2 regions of the Peribacillus muralis genome follow, and region 2 is predicted to be linked to the other one. Evidence: riboswitches for the same ligand, from Rfam matches in the RefSeq annotation. Region 2 holds a riboswitch; the other holds the start of a gene.
The links. A riboswitch is a leader RNA that binds a small molecule or an ion and turns the genes downstream of it on or off. The one in region 2 is predicted to bind thiamine pyrophosphate.
Positions count from the first base shown of each region.

Region 1: it holds a riboswitch for thiamine pyrophosphate, as region 2 does, so the genes downstream of both, ABE28_RS17195 (ABC transporter substrate-binding protein) here and thiC (phosphomethylpyrimidine synthase ThiC) in region 2, are expected to answer to the same signal.

Region 1 covers NZ_CP017080.1:3,534,899-3,538,319, forward strand. Annotated here, with positions in the region: gene ABE28_RS17185 (ABC transporter permease) at 1-436, opposite strand, end outside; gene ABE28_RS17190 (thiamine-binding protein) at 433-717, opposite strand; gene ABE28_RS17195 (ABC transporter substrate-binding protein) at 729-1,733, opposite strand; TPP riboswitch at 1,867-1,976, opposite strand; gene ABE28_RS17200 (hypothetical protein) at 2,208-3,038, shown strand; gene rarD (EamA family transporter RarD) at 3,103-3,421, opposite strand, start outside.
Region 2 covers NZ_CP017080.1:786,623-790,043, reverse strand. Annotated here, with positions in the region: gene thiC (phosphomethylpyrimidine synthase ThiC) at 1-1,379, opposite strand, end outside; TPP riboswitch at 1,516-1,632, opposite strand; gene ABE28_RS03805 (HAD family hydrolase) at 1,748-2,536, opposite strand; gene ABE28_RS03800 (histidine phosphatase family protein) at 2,677-3,210, opposite strand.

The sequences.
Region 1 (3,421 bases), 2.2 Mb from region 2:
TCTGGCGCAGGCCATCCAATGAGGCAACGGCAACCGGAAAAAAGCATACGAGTGATATGACGATGAGCTTAGGCAGCATCCCAAAACCAAACCAAATCACCAAGAGCGGTGCCAGCACGATGATTGGAATATTTTGTGACAGGATGAGCAGGGGATAAACGGCATCTTTAACACCTGAAAACAGATGCAAGGCCGCTGCTATCAATAAGCCGATACAGCTTCCAATTAAAAAACCGGCTATCGCAAGCTCAGTCGTCGATAACAGGTGACCCAAAAGATTATGAAAGGACTCGATACCTTCAATGAAAATGGCAGATGGGGAAGGAAGCAGCCATTTTTCTATTTTCAATATCGCTGTGGCTGACTCCCATGCAATCAGCAGCAATACTAAAAGAAAGAAGGGAGCCCCCTTCTTCCAAATTCTCCTTCCGATCATGCCCGATACTTCTCCGTCAACGTATCCATCGTGATCCCGCTCGGCTGGTACAATATTTTGACTTGGGAAATGACGTTCGGCGAACCTAATTCAATCATTCTTTCATTCATTTTTTCTATCACCGCAAATAGCTGGGCAAGCTCACCCTCCATGGTCGTTTCTAGCGGGTGAACCTCGTATTTGACACCTGACTCATCTATGATCTTGATTGCTTCATCAACTAAAGGAATGACATTTTCACCTTTAGGGATGATTTGTATGCTAATTAAAGAACTGGCCATTTTTCTTCCTCCTAATTTGGTAGAAACTCATTGGTAAACGCCTCTTCAGGTTTGAACTCACCTTCAAGAAGCTTATTTTCTCTCATCCAATCACTGTAATTCTTCCATATGTCAAGCTTCTGTTCACCCCAGCGCGGAGCATCATCCTGATATTTATCTGCAAGCCACGCCTGGCTCTTCCTTACTAGTTTCGCATCCAGGTCCGGGGCGGCCTTCATTAAAATGTCCGCTGCCGTATCGGGATCATCGATTGCAAACTGATACCCTTTAGAAGCTGCATGGACGAATGCCTTAACGGTTTCTGGATCTTCTTTGATCAGCTTTTCGTTTGTTGTCAAGACAGGTGTATAGTAATCGAGCTTATCCGAGTAATCGGTCAAGTAAACCATATTCAGCTTTTCATTCCTCAGCTCGGCCTCGACACCCGTCCATCCATAATAAATCCAGGCGAAGTCTACATCCCTTTTAACTGAAGTGAAAAAATCAGCATCCCCTGTATTGACGATATCGACTTTATTTACATCCGCATTTTCTTTTTTCATGAGTGAATTCATGATGGCCTTTTCTACCGGCGACCCCCAGCCACCATAGGTTTTCCCTTCGAAATCCTTTGGTGATTTAATGTTTTTTGCCGCAGGAGATGCGAATCCAGAGGTATTATGCTGGATGACGGCAGCCAGTGAAACAATCGGCACACCCTGTACGCGGGCCTGGGTAATGGCCTCCTGGTAGCTTACGCCAAATTCGGATTTCCCGGAGGCCACAAGCTTGTCCGCTCCGGCTTCACCTGGCATGATGATTTCCACATCCAATCCTTGTTCTTTAAAATACCCCTTTTCCTTCGCTACATACAATCCTGTATGGTTTGTATTCGGTGTCCAATCGAGCACGACCGATACTTTTTTCAATCCTTCATTGTCTTCCTTTTTTGTTGCTTCATCTTTTTCGTTCGTTCCGCCGGCGCCACATCCAGCTAAAAGGAACAACGAAGTCAGCAATGGCAAAAATTTATTCAAGCGGGTATCCTCCTACTCATCATATAAGATCCACATGCAGGAATATTAAGGGCGCCAGGGGCATTTTTCAAATCATCATAAAAAAACAAAAAACGCCCGAAAATGAGTTCGGACGTTAACATACAAAACGGAAAATCTGTCATAATATGTTCCCTCCGCTGGCACCATCCAGATCAGGTTCAAAGAGTCAGCGTCTAAAGGACGCAATCTCAGCCAGCAATACTGGCTCCCCTACATTTCTCGCACTATGGACTTTTCTCTATCATTATATCAATTCATGGAGAAAAGGGAAAACTAATTTGCTTCCGCTAAAAAATTCACCTTGCGGCCTCATTTCCGAATCAGGCTTCACTACTGGCACCTTTCCTCGTTCAAATAGTCACTTCCTTGCAGGTAATCATATAATGAGTATGACCTGCACACACATTTCCATGTACCAGATTTATAACTCATAAGCAAAAGGTGGATATGATCATGATCAAGATTAATCACAAATGGTTAGATGTCAGTCAAATCCAGCCAGGTATACCATCTGCCAAAGCGATGGAACTGCTCCAATTGCTGGCGGGATATGCGACCGTTTTTGAATACGGGAGCTTGGAAGAGCTTAATTTCGAAATTCAGTTGAGGCTTCGAGTCATGGAGGCAGCCATTTCATTAGATAAAAGCGGTGCAGAATTTGCAACACTCGAGGAATCGGAAACCAATCCACAATACTGGCGCCTTGCAAAGGATGGCACCTTCACCCTCCAGCCAGGGATTCGTCCCCATCTTGCGATTGCCGACATTTTCCAAAATGGAAGGCAATATGCTTTCGAATGCGGGACTGCAATAGTCGTCACATTCTTAAGAGCCATTATGGATGTAATCGGTCCGAGGCAGTTTGATTACCTTTTTTCCGACCTAGTTCTTTATGATTGGCATCCCCCAACGAATATGATCCTGCTCGTCCACCGTGGCACGGATTATATACCGGGGGACTGCTTATATTTCAAAAACCCGGAACATGATGAAAAAACGCCTGAATGGCAAGGTGAAAATGCGATATTATTAGGAAAGAATCTCTTTTTTGGGCATGGGATCGGCATTACCAATTCCAAAGGAATCATTGATGAGCTAAACGATAATCGAAAATCGAATGCCACTATTTCGGCATACCTGACAAACCATATCGTTAGCCTGGATAGCTCCTATTATTATGGCATAATCCAACCATATCCCGGCCGCGCCCAAAGCATTCCCTGTCTGGCAAGTCTCCCTGATTTGATCGTTACGGAAATAGGCTCGAAGATACACCTTTCCTGATGCAAATGCATTCGCCACTATAAAAAAATGCTTGGAGGATAGATCCACCAAGCATCTTTCTTATTCACGCACCAATATCCCTTTTGCTTTTGAACCTGCGGGCGCTTGCCTGCCCCCATTTCGTAATGGAGAGCGTATAAACAGCCAAGGCTGACCAGATGAACAAAAAGGCTAAAAGATGTGCTTTCGTAAAGCTTTCATGATAGACGAATACACCGATCAGCAAGGATAAGGTCGGAGCGATATACTGAAAAATCCCAAGCATCGAGAGCGGGATCTTTTCTGCCCCTTTCGCAAAATATAAAAGAGGTAAAGCCGTTACGACCCCGCCGCCCACTAACAGCAATCCTGTGCTCCCATTTGTGAAGAATTGCATGTCCGAC
Region 2 (3,421 bases):
TTCGGTGTTACGTAACAGAGCATGGCCGTTCCAAACCAGCCAATCATCGCCGCACCAATCGCCGAAGTAATGTGATCGTAGCCAGGAGCTATGTCTGTTGTCAAAGGTCCTAAAGTATAGAATGGGGCTTCTTGACACACTTCCAGCTGCTTATCCATGTTTTCCTTGATCAAATGCATCGGCACATGTCCAGGACCTTCCACCATGACTTGAACATCATGCTTCCAAGCAAGCTTCGTCAACTCGCCCAATGTTTCCAATTCTGCGAATTGTGCTTCATCATTCGCATCTGCAATCGATCCGGGACGAAGCCCGTCTCCTAATGAGAAAGAAATATCATATGTCTTCATGATTTTACAAATCTCTTCAAAATGGGTATAGAGGAAGCTTTCTGTGTGATGGGCCAGACACCATTGAGCCATGATCGACCCTCCCCTGGATACGATTCCCGTAACCCGCTTTGCTGTGAGGGGGATATACCGCAAAAGCACACCAGCATGTATCGTGAAGTAATCGACACCCTGCTCAGCCTGCTCGATTAACGTGTCCCGAAAGACCTCCCAATTTAAATCTTCTGCAATTCCATTCACTTTTTCCAAAGCTTGATAAATCGGGACCGTTCCAACTGGCACAGGGGAATTCCTGATTATCCATTCCCGTGTCGTATGGATATTCTTACCTGTGGAAAGGTCCATGATGTTGTCTGCTCCCCACCGTGTAGCCCAAGTCATTTTCTCCACCTCGGCTTCAATCGATGAACTGACGGCCGAGTTTCCAATATTCGCATTTATTTTCACGTGAAAATTACGCCCGATGATCATCGGCTCACTTTCAGGATGGTTAATATTTGCCGGAATGATCGCCCTTCCGCTCGCTACCTCTTCTCTCACGAACTCGGGATCGACATTTTCCCTAATTGAAATGAACTCCATTTCAGGGGTGATCAGTCCTTTTCGTGCATAATGAAGCTGGGTTACATTTCTACCCTCCCTCGCCCGTAACGGTTTCCTTTTCAATCCCGGAAAGATATCCGCATTGGACTTTGACCCTGTTTTTTTGTATCCGTTATCCTCGGGTTTTATTTCCCGTCCTTCATATGCCTCAACGTCTTCACGCTCCAGGACCCAGCTGCGTCTAATCGGGTCGAGTCCTTTATGAATATCCACCGGATATCCTGTATCCGTATAGGGGCCGCTCGTGTCATAAACCCGTAAAGGCGGATTCTCCTCCTCACCGAAGGTCCCGGTAGTCGGACTTAGCTTAATTTCGCGCATAGGAACTTTAATATCAAGTCTAGATCCCTCTACATACACCTTTTTACTTCCTGCAAAACTGGACATAATCGAAACGTTCAAATCGTTTACTGAATTACCCATCATGATTTCATTTCTCCTTTTCAATTGATTTAAAAAGGACAAAATCCAATCCATTTTTCGCACGAAAAAGCCAGATCTCCAATTTAAGACCTGGCTAACGTTAGTATGACTACAGGACTGACCAACTTAATCGTCAATGCTTAGTAGATTCTAACTTCCCCACGCTGGTATGAACCAGATCAGGTCCTGAGGGTTAAGAAGCTTTAACGCGCTTCTCTCTCAGCCCAACGTTTATTGGACACCCCTAGTCTGAACAATATAATCGAATACAGGGTAACTATATCTCACCCGTTTCATTCTGTAAATCATTTCAAAGTCCTAATATTTCCAGCATCAGCACCATGCTTCATTATGCAATCGAGATCAAAAATTCAATCCTCCAAGCTCGCAAGAATGGGGAATAACTCCGCCAAATGCCTGATTTCATAGGTTGGATGCACCTCAGTCCGTTCCTTATCCTCGCGGTTTATCCAGACCGACTTTATACCCACTCTTGATGCCCCGAGGATATCGGTCATTAAATTATCTCCGACCATCAATACTTCATCTTTATCCAAATCCATGATTTCCAAAGCATGCTCAAAAATGGACGCATCCGGTTTACCGCACCCGAACGCTCCTGAAATGACGATCCTATCAAAATATGGAACCAGTTCAGGTGTAATTTCAAGCTTCGTATTTTGCAGTTCTGGAGAGCCGTTCGTCAGCAAAAGCAATTTGTACTTCCCTTTCAATTCATCCAGTACTTGGAAGGACTCTTCGTAGATAAACGGTTTCTTACGCCTTTCGGCAGGAAAACGCTCTGCCAGCTCAAGCCCGAATTCAGGGTCATCGATTCCCAAGGCCTTCAAGCCCCTCGTCCAAGCTTCATTTCGGTAAGCCGGTACAATTTCCGCCATCTTCCTGAATTCGTCATGATCGTCGTTAAAATCACCCCATAATCCTTCAAAAGGGTTGATTCCGATCATCTGCGTAAATGCATATGTATCGTAAGAAGAGTAAAGCTCACGTGCTTCCTTTCGGACAGCTTCCTCAAACTCGCCGACATGTAAATCATATTTCTCACTAGCCGCTTCACATGTGGCGACAAAAGCCTCTTTCACACTTTTCTGATCCCAAAGTAACGTATCATCCAAATCAAAAAATACTGCCTTAACCAAATCATCCAACCTCTTTCCCCATTATGGAATTCGTTAAAATTACATTAGTACAATAATAAACTACAACCATGGGAAAATGAATAACTATTCGGAAAATGACTGGACCTTTCTTTAATCCATCATCTTGCGGAGATACTTCATCACCTTTCGAAAATATATAGCCTTCCATTGCTCGCAAGCTTGAATTTCGGACCTCCAAACCCCCGCCTTATCAGCTCTTTCCTTAAATAGACCATAAGTGCGGCATGACACACGATCAAGATATCTCTTTCCCCCTTTGCAAATATCTCGTCCAATACTTTATTGATTCTCCGCTTTGCAATCTTAATTTCCATTCTTGTTTGCTTGTTCATGACTGAGCAGCAGCGAATCCAGATGGCCCAAAGGATGAAGGGCAGCTTCACCTTCCCTTTCAGGGGCGGGGAAGGGATTTCCCGCAGCTCCTCCATAAAGTGAATCGTGCCAGGATAAATATGTTCCGCAGTCTTGACTGCCCTCGGCATATCACTGCAATAGCATTCCTCCCATTCCGTCTTACCTAATGGAGTCGATCCATAAATGATATCCGCAGCATCGTAATCGAGAAACCACTGCTTCATGTCATCCCCCGACACAGATCTCCCGGTCGGGAATTCATGTGACACCTTAAAATGCCTTACCAATCCAATTTTCATAAGTACTCCTCTTCACATGCAAATTCTTTTTTTCTCTCTACCATTAAATCAATATGTAATACCTTATACTCTATAAGGAACCATTCATTGAATAAAAGCGTTAGCATTACAATACTTTATCCCTCTGTTCTCTTATTTGGTACCCATTTCTTCACGTTACCTAACAAGGAGGAAGCATCACCGGGTGGCAAACAGCAAGTGAACGAGATAT